Linked DNA regions of Spirosoma rhododendri. The protein of the gene in region 1 interacts with the protein of each later gene in a pairwise test. Links are inferred from orthologs where the notes say so. Each region holds a gene or a part of one and is shown on either strand. Other genes may lie near its edges.

Region 1 (9,582 bases):
ATCAGTCATAATCGTCGCTGGGTTGGAGTTGATAAGCGACACCTCGATGCCTTCGTCGCGGATAGACCGGGCGGCCTGCGAACCGGCGTAATCGAACTCACAGGCCTGACCGATGACGATTGGACCCGAACCAATAATCAGAACCGAGCGGATGTTGGTGTTTTTTGGCATTATTCAGCAGGACAACGAAAAGGCACAGCCGAGTGCTGCACCGGTAATGATCACATTCAACAGGCGGATGATTCCCAACCCGTTGAGGGGTGACTAAAAATCCTGCAAAAGTAGATTGTACGGGGGGGAAAGGCAAGGATACAAACGGAAAAGCCCGTCGATCAATGTCATTGTTAACATTGAACTTGTCTCTGATAGCATCCCTGCCGCTTCGGCGGTCCGATGTCGAGCCGTAGGCCAAGTTGGTGCGAATTAGTTGCAGTGGTGTCAGGTCCCCGACCTGACACGCTCGCGTCAGCCAGTAGCTTCGCCCGGAATGTGTCAGGTCGGGGACCTGACACCACTGAAGACTCGTTGTTAGCCGCTATCGCGGCCCGACAGCAGGGATGCTGTCGGAGGCAATCAAGCCATTGCGATCTGATTCCAGTTGGTGCGCTGATACTGTCGCATCAGGAGCCAGACGACGAGAAGGGCAAGCACGATGCCTCCCCAAACACCGTAGGGGATAAGTGTTAAGATGAAATGCAGCCCGCCGACCAGCGTCAACACTACCAGTGTAAGCAGACTGCGGCCCGTGTTGCTTTGGTTGACGGCGTCGACCGGAACAGAAAATGGCATCCGTCGGTCCGACAGCAGGGCCGACGCCAGCAACATCACGATGGTGTTAGCGTAACCCAGCATTATATCATCTACTTTATCGAAGCCGTTTTTGCCAAGCAGATAAGCCGCCACCAGCAGGTAGAAAGGCGTTACCAGCTTGACGATGATGGCTTTCAGCGCACCCGTCAGAATGTCGCCCGGTTGCCGGATGGGGGCGGCACCGTAGAGCCACGACGCCTTGAAACTATCGGACGCCGATAGCTGATACTGCGCGACCATGCCGTACAGCCCCGCGAAGTAGAGCGAAAACAAGGTGGAGAATTCGCTATTGTTGAACCCACCGCCCCGCACCGACATAAAGACGATGTACACGAAGCCGAAGCCGAGCTGGGGGTAAGTTTTCAACTTGAATTTGCGGTCGCGGCCCATGATCCGCCAGGCAAAGGCAAATGCAGCCCGTTCAAGTAGCGAGCCGGTGAACCACCCGGCCAGTTGATCGAGCAGGCGGGTGGGTTGTGCCACCGTAGCCGCGATGGGTTGCGCGGATTTGCTGTCCTGATCGAGGCTGCTCAATTTCTCAGTAAACGAACCCGTCATAAACTGGCTCATCACCCAGATACCGCCCACCGGCATCAGAATCGCCAGCGCGATGAGTAGCAGGTGATCGGTGTCGAACGTTCGCTGGAGTACACTATCGACCGCCCCGGCCATCCACATCGGCGGTACCAGATAGTGCCACCATTGCCGGTCCAGCGCGTCGCTCAGGTCGGACCGGTTTATCAGGCGCGGAATCAGTTGGTATCCGCCGTAAAATGCAATCGCCATCACGATCTGCACGTAGTTGATGATCTCCCGCAGCTTGTCTTCGCTGATAAACCGCATTAGACCCAGATACAGCAGGTTGGTCAGGAACACCATCAGCATGGCCGACAGCAGACTAAGAAACAAAAACAACAGCCCGGCGACCGGCCCGAACCGATACCCCAGAACAAGGATGCTGCCGATGCCCGTTGCCAGCGCGATAGCGAACAGATAGACCGAAATGTGTGTAATCCGCGCGAGCCAGAGGGTGCGACTGCTAACGGGTCGGGGCAGGATAATCTGATTGTCGGACGAGTCTAGGATAATCGACGAAAAGTCGGAAATCAGCGTCATGGCGCACAGAATCATGACGTAAGCAAACTGGAGAATCAGCGGAAAGAATAAGCTTTCGCGGTCTTTGAACGCCAGTTGCAGCGATAGTAACGTGCCGAACAAGGCGTAAAAGCCGAGTACCTTCAGGAACGTGTTGTTCGGCGGGTCGCTGTCTTTTTTCTGCTGCCCGTAGCGGCCCAGCGTCGTGTAGTTGCGTCGGTTGTCCATCATCAGCTTGACCTGCACGATGGCCCGTAACTGCGAATAATCGGCCCCCAGCCACCGGAACAGCCCTTGCAGCCGGTCGAGAATCGACAAAATGAGCGGTGTCATAGCCGGTTAGTTGGTCAGCGTATTGATAAATTCCCCGGCTACGTCGGTCTGACTATCGCTGCCGGTCATCTGCGCGAACAGTTGCTCCAGCGATTCCGGGCGTTGGTGCTGCAATTCGGCAAACGTCCCGTCGGCAATAATTTGGCCTTTGTTGATGATGATGATCCGGTCCGAAATCTTCTCGACCACGTCCATGATGTGCGAACTGTAGAAGATTGTCTTGCCGCTGTTTGCCAGTTGCCGGATAATCTCTTTGACCAGTACGACAGCGTTAGCGTCCAGCCCCGACAGGGGTTCATCCAGAAAAATAACGTCGGGATTATGCAGCAGGCCCGAAATCAGCAGCACCTTCTGCCGCATCCCTTTCGAGAAGGCCGTCATGCGGGCGTAGGCGTTGTCGGATAATTGAAACAGGCGCAGCAGGTCGAGGGCTTTCCGTTCGATATGCTCCTGATCGAGTTCGTACAGCTGCCCGACGAATTGCAGGTACTCCATCGGCGTCAGTGAATCGTAGAGGGCCGCATTTTCGGGGACGTAACCAATGCGCCGTTTGATGTCGAGCGCGTTTGTGCGAACGTCCATGCCCAGCACCGTCGCGTCACCAGCGAAGTCGGGCAGCATCCCGATCAGAATTTTCAGCGTCGTCGATTTACCCGCCCCGTTCGGACCAATATACCCGACGACCTGCCCCGCGTCGACGCTGAGATTGATGCCGTTCAGCACGGGTGCCCCGCCGTATGATTTGACAAGATTGCGGAGTTCAATAATGGGAGAGGTTGTCACAATAGGATAAGCTAAGCGTGTAAGGAAAGGTACAAAAAAAGTCCCGCCGGGCAGCAAGCCAGACGGGACTTTCGGTAACCGTATTAGATAAGCGGTTAGGCAACTACTTCGGCTGCTTCAACCAGCTTGTTCTTCATCAGGTATTCGGCAATCTGAACCGCATTGGTAGCGGCCCCTTTGCGCAGGTTATCGGCCACGATCCACATGTTTAGCGTGTTGGGCTGCGTTTCGTCGCGCCGAATCCGACCGACAAACACTTCATCACGACCGTGCGCCGTCAGCGGCATTGGGTAGACGTAGTTCTTCGGATCGTCCTGTACGATAACGCCATCGGCATTGCTGAGCAGTTCAACGACTTCAGCCAGATCGAAATCGTTTTCAAACTCGATGTTCACCGACTCCGAGTGACCACCGATCGTCGGGATGCGTACCGTCGTGGCCGTCACCTGAATCGAGTCGTCGCCCATGATCTTTTTGGTCTCGTTGACCATCTTCATTTCCTCCTTCGTGTAGCCGTTGTCGAGGAATACGTCGATGTGGGGCAGCACGTTGAGGTCGATGGGGTGGGGATACACCTTTTTCGCGTCCTGATCGCCTTTGCGCTCGGCAAATAACTGATCGACAGCCGCTTTGCCCGTTCCCGTCACCGACTGATAGGTCGATACCACGATGCGCTTGATTTTGTAGCGATCGTGCAACGGCTTCAGCGGCACAACCATCTGAATGGTCGAGCAGTTGGGGTTGGCGATAATTTTATCGTCGGCGGTTAGTGTATCGGCGTTGATTTCGGGCACGACCAGTTTTTTGGTCGGGTCCATCCGCCAGGCCGACGAATTGTCGACGACGAAAATACCGGCTTCGGCAAAGCGGGGGGCCAGTTCGAGCGAGGTGCTGCCACCAGCCGAGAAGATCGCAACAGCGGGTTTGGCGGCAATGGCGTCTTCGAAGCTGACGACCGTGTACGGTTTACCCTTGAACTCAACCTGTTTACCCACCGACCGCTCGGAAGCGACGGGAATCAGTTCGGACACGGGGAAGTTACGCTCGGCCAGCACCTTCAGGATTTCGCCACCGACCAGGCCGGTAGCCCCCACGACTGCGATTTTCATAATTTATTCAATATTTATTTGAAAATGAGTCGCAAAAGTACGGTAAGAGTTTGACAAAAATTAGGTAGAAATGGTAAAAAAATAGATGACTATCGAAGCGAATAGAGATAGAGGGAGTTTGATGAACAACATAAATAAGCGTTATCGAAGACAACGATTTTAGCTACCTGCGACCAAACAAAAAGTGCATAGAAACGCCGTATACTTTGTTTTTACTTATATAAGAACGACTATTCTCAATATTAGCCAGCCCCCGTGCGTAAAAGAATGAAAGTCCCAGTCCCGACGTCAGATCATAACCGGTTGACACACGAAGGCCATAATCGATCCGTCTTGTCTGATTCGTTTCTGAGCCAAATTCAATATCTGTTGGGCTTCCCTGACCATCCAGAATAATATTATCCTTCCCGCTAAGTGCATAACCAATGTACGGTCCTGCTCCAACTAAGGCCCGACCGGGGCCAGCTTTTAAACTGTACGCGAGCTGGACTGGTACTTCCAGGTAATTGATCTTATGGGACCGCTCAACGACGGGTCCTATTTCCGGGTTGCCGTTTAATGTATACTGCCCTCCCTTCCCCGAATAAAGAAGCTGTGGCCTGATTGACCAGTGACGACTTACTGCGATATCAGCTGTTAGGCCGGCGTGAAAAGCGAGAGTGTTTGGGCCGTCGAAGGTATAGTAAGGCGTTTTGTAAGGCAAGCTTGCCAACTGTCCACCACCAACCAAACCAACACGCATCTGTGCTATCGACAATGTTGACGCGAAGACAAGGATAAGAATACCAAAGAGTAATTTTTTCATGAAATACGCTGAGCTGTTTCATGAAAAGTAAATAATCAGCTAGGGTGATACAAGTTCGTTCCGGAAAATTATCACGTATGGCATCTCTTGTCTTTGCTTTGGATGCAACAAAAAGCATCTCTACTATTAAAGACAAGACAGCTACATATTATTTGGTGCCAGACAATCATCCAATGGCACATCCGTTTCGTTTACATCGGCTATTTGCTCGACTGGCTCGAACAGCGAAAGGCCGACTTTTAAGCAGTCGGGGCGGCAATCAGCGAGGAAACGGTCGTAATAGCCTTTGCCATAGCCGACGCGGTGGCCATGCCGGTCGAAGGCCAGTAGCGGCACAAGGACTAAATCGATAGCAGACGGTTCTACGGGTGTCAGGCCGGTATTTATTGGCTCCGGGATGCCCCACTTGTTTTCGATCAGTGGAGTATCGGCCGTCAGCGGGTAGTGGGTCAGTTGGTTCGTCGTGATGTTGGATACAGAAATCGCAATGTCTACGTCGCGTTGCCAGAGCCAGCGGATGATTGGCCAGGTGTCGACTTCGTTTTGTCGGCGGATGGGCAGAAACGTATGGACCAGCCGTAGTGGGCGGCTTTGTGACTGCTCCGTGAAAAAGTCGATGAAATGAGCTGTAAGCTGGTCGTTGCGCCGGGTTAGTTCGTCGGCGGATAAAGCCTTGCGTTTGGCCAGAAATTCCGTCCGTAACTCGGCTTTGGTCTGGCTCATGCTTCCAGGCAGATGTGCATCCGGTAGTCGAACGGGTTGAATGTGGCGAGTAGTTTTTTCAGGAACGACGCGTCGCGCAAAGCGAACGTCAGGTAATTTTCGGAACGCTCCTGCAACCCGCCGTTCGGAAACAACTCGGCTTTTACCGCCTGCAACTGCCGCAGCCCGACGTCCTGATTACGCTCTTCCGCCCGGCGCATCTTCTTTTCCAGCCGCACAACGGCATTGGCAAATCGCTTCGTTTCTGCCAGAACTGCCTTTTCCAGCGTCGGATCGACCATCATGGCTTTGTGCAACAGCGCATCCAGCCCCTTATTGACGGCTTTATTTTCATTGTCGAACGACAGACTATGCCGGGTGTGGTGATCGACAAATTCGCGCTTGAGGGCCAGATCGTCCTGAAACAACTGCTCCGGCGTCAAACCGAGTTTGGCCACCCGCCGGGCACTGACTTTCGGCACGTACAGTGCGAAACTGCGTGGCATCAGCATCGGAAAGGCCGTCTGGTACTTGTCGAAAACGGGCTTCAGCTGCAACCAGTACGGCACTTCTGAAGGGCCGCCGATATAAGCCAGGTTCGGCAGAATCGTTTCCTGATACAGCGGGCGCAGTACGACGTTGGGGCTGAACCGTTCGGGGTGCTCGTTCAATAGCGTCAGCAACTCATCCTCCGAAAAACGCAGCTTTGTGTGTAACACGCGGTAAGTGCCGTCGTCGGCGCGTTCGATGCGCTCCCGTAGCTGATCGTCCAGATAAAACAGGTTTATGTTCCGGGCGGTAATGACCGTTTTATAGCCAAGTACTTCGAGTTTCTCGGTCTGCTTCTCAACCAGCCCACCGGCCGTTTGATTGAGCAGATCGTCGCGCATGACGGGCAGAAATTTCCGCTTCAGCGCGGCATCGTCGGCATCCAGACAAATCAGCCCCTCGGCACCGAACAGTTCGTTGACGTAATAGCGCACTGCATCGGCCAGCGTGTTGTGGTTGAGGTACGCTTTCTCGAATAGGTGCAGCTTTTCGGGGATCTGCGCGAACAGCGTTTTCAGCTCCTGCGGGTTCATACGCCCCACCGCCCCGCGTTGCTCCGTCTGCCAGGCGTATTGGTTGCCGAACAGCGAAAAATGGTTGATTTCGGGGAAGTCGTGGTCTTCCGTCGCCATCCAATAGACCGGCACAAACTGGTAGTCGGGGTATTGTTGCGCCAGCTTCCGGGCCAGATTAATCGTCGTAACGAGTTTATAGACGATGTACAGCGGCCCGGTGAAGATGTTCAGTTGGTGGCCCGTCGTGACAGTAAACGTGTTGGGTTGCCGGAGTACCGAAAAGTCAGGCTTGTTGGCAATGCCTGCGTACTGCCGCTCCAGCGCATCGACCAGCGTCTGCCGTTTTTGCTCGTCAAACGTCTTTTCGGCGATCTGATGCCGGAAAGCGTCAGGCGTGGGGAAGTGGTTGTAAAAGGGAGCTAGACTGTCTTTCTGAGCGATGTAATCGAGAAAAAGCGACGAAAGCTGGCCCGTTGCGGTAAGGGGCAGGTACTGACAGTCCATGCAGAAATAGCGGTTTACCCCAAGCCAACAAACGAAAAACCCGCAAGGTTCGGAGACTTGCGGGTTCGGGGTTGCAAGTTGTAGCTGCTTGCCGTCCTTAACACACGGCTGGCGATTTAAACAGTACAATGTCTTCGCTCCAGGAATGAATATCGTTATGAGAGTCGTACACCGCAATACGAGCAATCATGCGTAAACTTTCACTATCTAACTCTCGCCAAAGTAACTCTGTGAGCGAACGGGTCTCCTCATAGTACGAATTCACAGTGTAATCTGCCTTGATGTTCAGCACATAACGCTCTCGCCCGGTTAGATCATCCTCGAAGCTTAGCCAAGCTGTTTCGTACTTCCTGCCTTCTTGATTCACAGAGCATAATGTCTGCGTAACCCGCTCTACCAGTTTTTTCGTATCCATGGTAAAAATCCGGTTTTGTCGTTGGTCAATGCGTTTAACAAATCAAGTGCTTCGGGTTTTTCAATACTAAGGTCATATCGTCGGCTCTCATTCCAGTTGCATATCAGTTGCCAATTAATGGCTAACTCCGAATTAGCACCTTTCTCCCGATCAATTTCGTCTTCCAATCGTTTGCGTAGGCCTGACAATGTCAGTAACTGCGTCAGTTCGTGGGTGAAGAACGCATCACTGCCACGTTTGATAGGTTGTTTGACGGAATAGAAATTATCAAAGTCGAGCAATTTACAGATACGAGCTTTTAATGTGAGTTCTGCCGCGTAACCTGCTAGGTAATAAGCTCCTGACGGAAATTTGTCAACCAGAAATTCTGCCTCTGCCAGTCGCTTGTCAGCCAGCTCTAATATGTCATCAATACTCTTCATATGGTGTGGATAGCCTGATTCACATCAGTTAATGACAGTGCCATACAGATCAAACTCTTCGGCGCGGTCAATCTTGACGTGGGCAAAATCGCCCAGACGAACGTACTGTTGGGCCGGAACGAGAACCTCGTTGTCGACTTCGGGCGAATCGGCTTCGGTGCGGCCAATGAAGTAGCCGCCTTCCTTCCGGTCGAACAGCACTTTGTAAGTTTGCCCAACCTTCTCCTGATTCAACTCGCTCGAAATACCCTGTTGCAACTCCATCAGCTCGTCGGCGCGTTCCTGCTTTACGTCGTCAGGTACATCGTCGGGCATACTGTACGAGTGTGTCTGATCTTCGTGTGAGTAGGTGAACACACCCAGCCGGTCGAATCGCATCCGCTCCACGAACTCGTAGGTTTCGTCGAACAGGGCGTCGGTTTCGCCGGGGTGCCCCACGATCAGCGTTGTGCGGAGCGTGATGCCGGGTACTCGTTCCCGAATCGACCGGACCAGTTCTTCTGTTCGCTCACGGGTTATGCCCCGGCGCATCAGTTTCAGCATCTCGGTCGAGCCGGTTTGCAGAGGCATATCGAGGTACTTGCATACGTTATCGCGCTGCTGCATTACGTCGAGCACATCCATCGGAAAGCCCGACGGGTAGGCGTATTGCAACCGAATCCAGTCGATACCCTCTACGTCGGCCAGCCGGTTGATGAGGTCGGCGAGGTTGCGCTTTTTGTAGATGTCGAGCCCGTAATAGGTCAGGTCCTGCGCGATCAGGATCAGTTCTTTGGTGCCTCGTCGGGCCAGTGATTTCGCTTCCGTCACCAGTTCATCCATCGAACGCGATACGTGTCCCCCGCGCATCAGCGGAATGGCGCAAAACGAACAGGGCCGGTCGCAGCCTTCCGCAATTTTCAGGTACGCAAAATGCGCCGGTGTCGTCAGTAGCCGCTCCCCAACGAGTTCGTGCTTGTAGTCGGCGCGGAGCGTTTTCAGCATCCGGGGCAACTCGTTCGTGCCAAACCAGGCATCGACAGTCGGCATCTCAACTTCCAGCTCGTCTTTGTAGCGGTGCGACAGGCAGCCCGTCACGTACACTTTATCGACAATCCCGGCTTCTTTCGCGTCGGTATAGCGTAGAATGGTGTTGATCGATTCTTCTTTCGCGTTGTCGATAAAGCCGCAGGTGTTGATAACAACGATGTTGGCGTCGTCTTTCTTTGACTCGTGCGTCACGTTCATGCCGTTGCCCTTGAGCTGCGTAAACAGCACCTCCGAATCGACCAGATTCTTCGAGCAGCCGAGCGTGACGATATTAATTTTATTGGTACGTACTCCTTTGGTTTTCAAAACAGAGAATGTTCAGGCGTCAGAAAAAAGTAACGCTGATTATGAGCCGCAAAGTTCGGTCGTGAGCCGGTGCACACGACCGGGCGAAGAAATTAAAATACGGCACTATGACTAATGATGACGCTGACCGGTGCGTTTTGCCCGGCTTTCACCGTAACCGGAAAAATATTGTTCTGTGTGTCGGACAGGTTGGCGTACAGCCCCT
Region 2 (9,395 bases), 310 kb from region 1 along the record:
CGGGCGTCAGAAGACCCTGGGGCGTCAGACTTGGTTGCATACGATTCAGGCTACGGCGTCGACCGACGCACAGACCCGAACTTAGCGATTGTCGTCCGGAATTCCGCCGGGGAATACCCTACCGGAACACCTTCACCAGCTTTTTTTCCAGATCGGCTTCCAGCTTCAGCAAGCCCTCCGAGTTGGGCAGGTAGGTCAGGGCGCGGTGGTGCCGCAGGTCGAACGGAATATCGGCCACCGATTGCGTAATCGGGATCACCAGCTTACCCAGCGTGTGGGCAACGCCGGTTTCGTAGAACACGTTGGGGTTCCGGTCGGTGAAGTCGGTCAGGACGGCGCGGGCGGTGAAGATCAGGTCGAACACATCCTGAATCAAAATGCTGTTTTCCCAGATGTCGTCGGCCCGGCGGCACTCAATACCGAGCTTGTTGCAGACGTTCCGAATGGCGTTGTACGTACCGGCAAACCGGCTTTCAAACGGCATCATTACCGACAGTACGTTGGGCTCGACGGTTTTGTCGGGAATCTGAAACACATCGGGCGCAAACGTAACGATACGCTCCGGCAATCGCCCCGACGCCGTCGAGACAAACCGCGCTTCAACGGGCTGCGGGTAATTTGTCCGGATTTTCTGCTCCTCGACGTACCGCTCCAGCTCCGCCAGGTTCGCGGCCCCGACGTTCACAATTTTCGAGAGCACTTGCAGGCTGTTGCCGTCGTAATCGTCATCGTGGAAGTCGAGGCTTTTGAGCAGACGCGGGTGATCTTCGAGCAACTCAACGGTATCGGTCAGGTGGGCCACGCGGAACCAGTCTGACTTGGTGAAGTGGTTGCGCGCGAACTCGTGTACGGCAAAAAGCCGGGTCGTGCGCTGTTTATGTTTACTCGTCATTGCAGGGCTGTCTTGTGTGTTACAGGCTGGTATGAGAGCAATTATAATACAACTATTATATATTTCTACGCTTTCGGTTTAATTTATAACATAAAAAAGGGCTGAAACGCGCCATGGTGGCGCGCTTCAGCCCTCCGTTGGTATACACTAGCTTAGTATTTCCAGCGCACGTAGGCTTCCATCGCTTCGTATTCGGCCAAACCAAGCCGGTTGTAGAGCGCGGCCGTGCCCCGGTTGCGCTCTTCGGCCCGTTGCCAGAATTCGCGGGCGTCGGTACCCTGATACACCACGCCATCTTTCTGCGACTGGTGCTTGAAGATACCAAGCCGCTTCTTCATCACCTGATCGGGCGACATCGGCACGGCCATTTCAATTTCGTGGATGTCCCACTCTGCCCAGGCACCCCGGTAGAGCCACACCCAGCAATCCTGCATGAAATCCTTGTCTTTCAACCGCCGAACGGCTTCCATCACCGCATCCAGACAAACCTTGTGCGTTCCGTGCGGATCGGCCAGATCACCGGCTGCGTAAATCTGCTGCGGCTTGATTTCTTCGATCAAATCCATCACGATCTGCACGTCGGCTTCGCCCAGCGGCTTTTTCGCCACCGTACCGGTTTCGTAGAACGGCATATTCATGAAGTGCGCGTTCTCGATGGGGATACCGACAAACCGGCAAGTCGCTTTGGCTTCGCCCATACGAATCAGCCCTTTGATGTACCGTACTTCGGGCGTATCGACTTCAGAATCTTTCTTGTCGCGCAGAAACTCGGCGGCATCTTCAAAAATGCGCGAAGCCTCAGGGCTGTCGATGCCGAATTTGCTGTTGAAATCGACTACGAAATCGGCAAAACGCAGGGCTTCATCGTCGGCCACGGCAATGTTGCCCGACGTCTGGTAGCCCACGTGTACATCGTGCCCCTGGTCGACCAAGCGCTGGAATGTGCCGCCCATCGAGATGATGTCATCGTCGGGGTGAGGGCTGAAAATCAGGCAGCGTTTGTGGGCTGGTTTTGCCCGTTCGGGGCGGTTGGTATCGTCGGCATTTGGTTTGCCACCGGGCCAGCCCGTGATCGTGTGCTGAAGCTGGTTGAACACGTCGATGTTGATGTCGTACGCCTGCCCCGACAGCGCGAGCAGATCGCTCATGCCGTTGTCGTTGTAGTCGCGGTCGGTCAGCTTCAGAATGGGTTTGTTGAGGGCCAGCGACAGGTAGGTCACGGCCTTCTTCTTCATGCTGTTGTCCCACACCACCGAATCAACCAGCCACGGCGCTTTCATCCGCGTCAGCTGCGACGCAGCGGCCTCGTCGATTACGAATAGCGCGTTGGGGTGCGTTTGCAGGTACGACGCCGGGTTCAGTTCCGTGACGACACCTTCCAGCGCTTCCTGAATAACGGGAGCTTTGCGCTCACCCCAGGCCATCAGCACAACACGCTTGGCATTCAGAATGCTGGCAACGCCCATCGTGATCGCTTTGCGTGGCGTTTTCGGCAGCCCGCCGAAGTCACTCGATGCAGCGGCCCGCGTCGAGTTGTCGAGCATCATCAGGCGGGTGTGCGAGTTAATCAGCGACCCCGGTTCGTTGAAACCGATGTGGCCGTTACCGCCAATACCCAGCAACTGAAAATCGAGTCCGCCAGCGGCTTCGATCTTGGCTTCGTACTGCTTTGAAAACTCAGCAACTTCGTCGGTACGAACGGTACCGTCGGGAACGTGGTAGTTGCCAGTCGGAATGTCGACGAGATCAAAAAGCTGCTCCCGCATAAACCGCCAGTAACTCTGCACGGAATCGGGTTCCATCGGGTAGTATTCGTCCAGGTTGAACGAAACAACGTTCTGGAAACTCAGCCCTTCTTCGCGGTGCATCCGGACCAGCTCGGCGTAAACCGTCTTGGGCGACGAACCCGTCGCCAGACCCAGCACTGCCTGCTTGCCTTCGCGCTGTTTCGACCGAATCAACTCGGCAATTTCGTGTGCTACGGCCCGGCTGGCGTTCTTCGCGTCAGCGTAGATATGGGTCGGAATTTTTTCGTAGGTAATAGCCGACTGAATTGGCCCTCCCGCAGGCGGATACCCAGCTACCTGCCCATCGGAACCGTTGAGTACCAGAGACTCCGTAGTCATATTCGGTTGTGTACAGCGTTATGTGAAGCGGCAAAGTTGGCAAAAAATCGGGGCACTATCCAGCCAATGCCCACAGAGACAGGCATATTTTTAAAATTTTTTATCAATTGAGCCGTTACGCCCGGTTAGTGCCCCTGTCGAGCCAGCGAATCAGCCTCGGTGGCGGTAACCAGTGACTCCAGCCCGTTGCTTTCCGCGACAATCCGGTGCGTGTTTGGGTAATGAATCGCGCTTGCCTGATCACGGAACATCAGCCGCAGCAGTTCGCTGTAGATGTGTTGCTTCTCGTCGCCAAAACCGGCCTTCAGTTCGATCTGCTGGTACGCGTCGAAGGTCTTGTGCCGCCCTTTCAGCGTCCGGTCGGACCCGCCGATGTTGGCCGTTACATTGAGTTGCGCGCCGGGGAAAAGGTCCATCAGGGCGCGGGTCGTTTCTTCGTCGGCGACGCAGCGCATCACCATGCGAGTCGGCACCCATTCGTACAGCGTGATGTCGCCCCGTTCGAATAGTAACCTCATCTCCTGCCGGTCCATGCGCCCCGTCTGTGTAAAGCCGTGGTAGAAATTGACAAGCTTCTTGCCAGTTTCGTCGTCACCATATTCAACGGTAGCCTGCACCTGATCTTCAATGTCGTTGCTATCCGGCCGTTTTACGATCTGCGCGGAAACGACGGTACCCTTGCCGAGCCAGCCCGCGAACATATCGAAGAAGTGAACGCCGTGCTCGATGAAAATACCGCCCGACTTGCTGCGATCCCAGAACCAGTGTTCGGGTGACAGTCCTTCATCGCCCGCGTAGTTTTCGAAATAGCCGTGCAGAAATTCGCCCAGCAGCTTTTTGTCGATCAGGTGTTTTACCCGCGCAAACATTGGGTTGTAGCGTTGCATCAGGTTCGTTACCATCAGCAGCCCCTTGCTGGCAGCCAGTTCAAGCATTTCGCGGCCCTGCTCGGGGTTCATCGCCAGTGGCTTCTCGCAGATTACGTGTTTACCCGCGTTCAGGGCCAGTTTGCTTTGCTCGTAGTGCAGAAACGGCGGGGTTGCGATGTAGATCAGGTCGACGTCGGGGTGATTGACTAACTGCTCCAGCGTTTCCAGTTGCTCGGCTCCAAAGCGTTTAGCCGTCGCGATGGCTTCTTCCCGCTTCGAGCCAGCAATGGCCACCAGCCGCGTGTTAGGAGTTTGCAGAAACTGCTGCACGGCAAACAAACCGAAACCGCCCATACCGATTACGCCAATGCCAATTACCTTATGATCGAGTCCTTCGTGTTCCATAACGTCCTTTTTTGTTCGTAGAAACAACTTCCGGTTCGCCGTTTATGTTGGTCAATAAGAGGGAAGGTGTACAGATGGCAATTGCGACGATTATACTGGCGGCTGGTGGTTCGACCCGGCTGGGCCAGCCAAAACAACTTATTCTGGCTGACGGCGAAACGCTGGTCCGGCGCATGGCGCAGCAGGCATTGGCGTTACAGGCGGGGCCGGTCGTGGTGGTGCTGGGTGCCAGTCAGGACCGGATTAGCAACGAACTGGCTGGACTATCCGTAACGACCGTCGTAAACTCGGCCTGGTCGGAGGGAATGGCGTCGTCGCTACGGGTGGGCCTGCGGGCAATCGACTGGGAAACGACCGACGCGTTTCTGGTGATGCTGACCGATCAGCCCTACGTAACGTCGACGCTGCTCCAGCAACTTATCGACACCCGCAATCACACCGGCCGGGGGATCATCGCCAGCCGTTACGCCGAACCCGACGGGGTGCTGGGCGTACCGGCCCTGTTTGACACCCACTACCGGCGCGAATTTCTGGGCCTGACCGGCGATACCGGTGCCCGGAAACTCATTCAGCAATATGCGTCTGACTGCACCAGCGTTCCGTTTTCGCTGGCCGGCATCGATCTCGACACCCCCGCCGACCTGCGTCACTGGCAGGCGCAACAGGCAAGTCAGTAAGCCAGTTGATGTACCCAAAACAGCCCGATCCTTCGTACCTTTGCCCCCCTATGGCCCGACTCCTTGCAATCGACTTCGGCACCAAACGCACCGGCATCGCCGTTACGGACCCGCTTCAGCTAATCGCGTCGGCGCTGGAGACGGTGCCGTCGCATCAGTTGCTGGCCTACCTGAAAGCCTACGTGGAGCGCGAACCGGTCGAGGCTTTTATCGTGGGGTTGCCCAAGCGGCTCGACGGTACCGATACCGACAATACGCCCCGCGTCCGGCGGTTTGTCGAGTTGCTGCAAAAGACACTGCCCGCCATTCCAGTACACTGGCACGACGAGCGGTTTACGTCGGTGATGGCGTTGCAGGCGATGATTGCCAGCGGCAGTACCAAGAAAGACCGGCGCGACAAGGGTAATATCGACAAGGTCAGTGCCGCGATTATCCTGCAATCGTACATGGAAAGTAGCCGGCCAAGAACCTGAAAAAATTAGTTAGTAGATCATGATTCTCCCCATAATTGCCTACGGCGATCCGGTATTGCGGAAGCGGGCAAAAGAAATCGAACCCGGCTCAATCGACGTGAAAAAGTTGAGCGAGGATATGTTCGAAACCATGTATAAAGCGTCGGGCGTTGGGCTGGCGGCTCCGCAGATTGGGCAGAGCGTCCGTATGTTCGTGGTCGACGGGCAGCCGTTCAACGAAGACGAAAAAGAAGAAGACATCGACCAGTCACTGGTCGGTTTCAAGAAGGTGTTCGTCAATCCCGAAATCATCGAAGAAGCGGGCGATGACTGGGGTTTTGAAGAAGGGTGCCTGAGCATTCCCGGCATCCGGGGCGAAATTTTCCGTCCTGAAATCGTGGTCGTGCGCTATTTCGACACGGATTGGAACGAACACGAAGAGGAGTTCGACGGTATGGCCGCGCGTATCATTCAGCACGAATACGACCACCTCGACGGCAAGCTATTCACCGATTACCTACCCACCCTGCGCCGTCAGCTTATCAAGAAAAAGCTGTCTGACATCACCAAAGGCAAAACCGACGCCGAGTACCGGATGAAGTTTCCGAAGTGAGGTAACTTGGACCGGTGTAGCCTGGACGTCCGCGTCTGGGTGGGCGCGTAGCGACCAACAAAGCTGCCGCCTTACGCAGTTGCCCTGACGGGCACCCGGACGTGGACGTCCAGGCTACACATTCATTCGATTGTCTGCGGCACCACGACGGTCGCCGATTTGGTCGCGTCTCTACAACGACCGCACTTTGATGTTACGGAACCAGACGCCCGTATTCCAATCCTGCAAGCCGATGCGACCGCTGAATTTGCCGCTGGCGATGGGGGCTTTGCTGAGTTTACTGGCGGCCATACGCTGCTTCCAGTCGGCACTCGTCAGGTCGTGTTCCTGCACGGTAAAGCCGTTTATCATCACGACCAGCTTGTTTTTGCGCATCGTCACGTCCAGTTGATTCCATTCGCCAAGCGGCTTCGGCTCTTTGATACGCGCATCGGCAATGCTGAAAAAATCGCCGGAGTTGTGCGGGTGCGGCAGTTTCACGTCGCGCTGGTAGAGGTCGTCGTCGCCAATCTGCGCTTCCAGCCCTGTGTCGAAAATCTTCGGATACTTCGCGCTTTCCTGCACGAAGAAAAATACCCCGCTATTCGTGTATCGTTCGAGTTTAAATTCTGCTTTGAACGCAAAATCACCAGCGATGGGGGTGTCCGTTACCAGGTCACCGGCGTCGCGGGCTGTAGCCGCCGGCGTTTTGGGTACGTCGAGATGCAGTGCCCCTTGTTCCACTTTCCAGGATGTGGGTGTGCCTTTGCCGTTGTAGCGGTGCCAGCCTTTCAGGTCGCGCCCATCGAAGAGCAATTGCCAGCCCGCTTTCTTCTCGGATGCCGACAGGGTATTGGGTGCTTGCGCGTAGGTGTTGATCAGGGCAGAGCAAGTGAGTAGGCAAACGGCAGCGAATCGACTAAACATTGAGTTTGATAAAAATGAGTAACGTATTGTAGAAGTAAACGCTGGATTATCGGTTTCTACTGCTATTCATTGTCGTGTTTCTTTGTCTCAAACAGCATCCTGCTGTTTGCTGGTCACTTATTTTTGTTGAAACAGTCTGCTATGAACATCACCCTCCTGCAAACCGAACTCTACTGGCACGATCCCGTGGCCAACCGCGCTATGCTGGAGGAGCAGATTGCCGCCCTGCCGCAGCCCACCGACCTGATCGTATTGCCCGAAATGTTCACGACCGGCTTTACGATGGATGCCCCCACCGTAGCCGAACCCGCTAACCTGACCACCCTGCGCTGGCTGAAGCAGATAGCCGCGCAGACGGGAGCCGTTGTGACGGGTAGTTACGTGGTGCGGGAGAATGGCCCAGCCGGACCGCAGTACGCCAACCGACTAATCTGGATGCAGCCCGACGGACAATACGACGTATACGACAAACGACACCTGTTTCGGATGGCGGGCGAAGACGGTATTTACACCGCCGGGCAACGGCGCATCGTCAAAACGTGGAAAGGCTGGCGCATCTGCCCGCTGATCTGCTACGACCTGCGTTTTCCGGTGTTCAGCCGCAACGTCAGCGATACCGCCGAGCCGTTTGCCTACGACCTGCTGCTGTACGTGGCCAACTGGCCCGCTGCCCGGCGCAATGCCTGGAACGTGCTCTTGCAGGCCCGCGCCATCGAAAACCTATGCTATGTGGCGGGTGTCAACCGGGTGGGTATCGACGGTAACGGTCACCCTTACTCGGGCGATTCAGCCCTGATTAACTTCAAAGGCGAGGTGCTGTTTCGGCAGGCCGACGAAACCGTGGCACACCAGCAAACCCTGTCGCTCGACGAGCTGCAAGCGTTCCGGCAGGCGTTCCCCGCCAACCTCGACGCCGACGCGTTTACGTTGCTGTAGGAAGCGAGTTTGTAGGCTTGCGACGGCCCGGCATTCGGCTATCTTTGCCCGGCCTTTAGGCACATAACCTATGAACCCTTTCTACTTGCTACAATGGACAGGAAACTCCTGCTTACGTACGTCATCGCGGCCATAGCGGCCACGGGTGGCCTACTCTTCGGTTTCGATACCGGCGTTATCAACGTTGCGCTCCCCTTCATCAAACAGGAATGGAACCTCTCCGAAACGGCCGAAGGCTGGGTCGTCGGGGCGGTACTGGCCGGGGGCATGGCCGGTTCGCTGCTCAGCGGTCGGCTGGCCGATGGGCTGGGTCGCAAACGCATCAACATCCTGGCGGCTATCATTTTCGTAGTTGGCTCAGGCATTGCAGCGCTGGCAACCTCGCCGGGTATGCTTATCGCCGGTCGGCTTTTTCTGGGGCTGGCCATCGGTATCGTGTCGTTTTCGGTACCGCTTTACCTCGCCGAAATCGCGCCCAGTAATATCCGGGGGCGGCTGGTAACATTCTTCCAGTTGGCCATTACACTCGGCATTCTCATTTCGTACCTCTGCGGCTATGCCTTCGCCGGATATGAAAATAGCTGGCGGCTTATGTTCTGGGCGGGGTTCATTCCGGCGGCACTGCTGCTGATCGGCATGTTTTTCGTGCCCGAAAGTCCGCGCTGGCTACTTAGTAAAGGCCGCACACAGGATGCACGGACGGTACTGTTGCGACTCCACGAAACCGAAGCTGTCGACCGCGAACTGGGCCAGATCGAGCAAGCCATGAGCGACGAACGGAATCGGAAAGCCGACTGGCGCGAACTGTTCTCGGCCCGGCTTCGCATTCCGCTACTGATCGGCATAGGAATCTTCTTCATCCAGCAGTTTTCGGGTATCAACGCCGTCATTTATTATTCGACGCGCATCTTCGGCATGGCGGGTTTTGGCTCCAGCACCACCTCGATTATGGCTACGGTCGGGGTTGGGGTCGTCAACACGATCAGCACCCTGATTGCCGTTCGTTTCCTCGATCAGTGGGGGCGTAAACCCATTCTGTACGTCGGCCTGACGGGTACGGCGATTTCGCTGGCGACTATTGCAGCCGCGTTCTTTTTCCGCGAATCAATCAGTCCCGACCTGCTCAAACTCCTGTCGGTTGGTGGGGTTTACGTGTACATTATGTTCTTCGCGATCAGTCTGGGGCCAATGGGCTGGCTGCTGATTGCCGAAGTATACCCACTGCGTATTCGCGGATTTGCCACCAGCATGGGCAGCTTCTACCACTGGTTCTTCGATTTCTGGGTCAGCTTCACCTTCCCGATCATGGCCGCGACCTCGCTGGGCAACAACGGGGGTATTTTCATGATCTACACGGGCGTTGTACTGTTTGGCCTGCTGTTTACGCGTTTTCTGGTATTTGAAACCAAAGGCATGAGTCTCGAAGCCATCGAAGAACGCTGGAAGTAGTTTACCCGGCTAGTAAGCTATCCGCGATTCGTTTGCGTCGTGTAGCCTAAATCCGCAACTTGCCATCTGA

What was found.
Region 2: the proteins of HH216_RS06385 (region 1) and def interact in binary tests that used the Escherichia coli proteins (3 or more experiments, as listed by UniProt). The link is inferred for Spirosoma rhododendri from one-to-one orthologs.

What each region holds. Positions count from the first base shown.
Region 1 is NZ_CP051677.1:1,583,465-1,593,046, forward strand. The notes cover bases 2,124-5,047. They hold HH216_RS06385 (aspartate-semialdehyde dehydrogenase), read right to left. Parts: upstream 4,131-5,047; coding sequence 3,117-4,130; downstream 2,124-3,116. Other genes in these bases: HH216_RS06375 (ABC-2 family transporter permease), read right to left, coding at 2,124-2,238; HH216_RS06380 (ABC transporter ATP-binding protein), read right to left, coding at 2,245-3,021; HH216_RS06390 (porin family protein), read right to left, coding at 4,294-4,935. Also shown: carB (carbamoyl-phosphate synthase large subunit), read right to left, coding at 1-171; more of HH216_RS06375, read right to left, coding at 574-2,123; HH216_RS06395 (5-formyltetrahydrofolate cyclo-ligase), read right to left, coding at 5,077-5,658; bacillithiol biosynthesis cysteine-adding enzyme BshC, read right to left, coding at 5,655-7,205; HH216_RS06405 (hypothetical protein), read right to left, coding at 7,303-7,620; HH216_RS06410 (hypothetical protein), read right to left, coding at 7,599-8,042; 30S ribosomal protein S12 methylthiotransferase RimO, read right to left, coding at 8,067-9,377; HH216_RS06420 (hypothetical protein), read right to left, coding at 9,470-9,582.
Region 2 is NZ_CP051677.1:1,275,604-1,284,998, forward strand. The notes cover bases 4,511-7,247. They hold def (peptide deformylase), read left to right. Parts: upstream 4,511-5,461; coding sequence 5,462-6,034; downstream 6,035-7,247. Other genes in these bases: HH216_RS05040 (nucleotidyltransferase family protein), read left to right, coding at 4,511-4,969; ruvX (Holliday junction resolvase RuvX), read left to right, coding at 5,020-5,442; HH216_RS05055 (3-keto-disaccharide hydrolase), read right to left, coding at 6,206-6,940; HH216_RS05060 (amidohydrolase), read left to right, coding at 7,082-7,247. In the rest of the region: HH216_RS05020 (acyltransferase family protein), read right to left, coding at 1-40; HH216_RS05025 (hypothetical protein), read right to left, coding at 119-892; HH216_RS05030 (glucosamine-6-phosphate deaminase), read right to left, coding at 1,045-3,018; HH216_RS05035 (Gfo/Idh/MocA family protein), read right to left, coding at 3,144-4,292; more of HH216_RS05040, read left to right, coding at 4,337-4,510; more of HH216_RS05060, read left to right, coding at 7,248-7,876; HH216_RS05065 (sugar porter family MFS transporter), read left to right, coding at 7,970-9,325. UniProt on the Escherichia coli protein: Removes the formyl group from the N-terminal Met of newly synthesized proteins. Requires at least a dipeptide for an efficient rate of reaction. N-terminal L-methionine is a prerequisite for activity but the enzyme has broad specificity at other positions.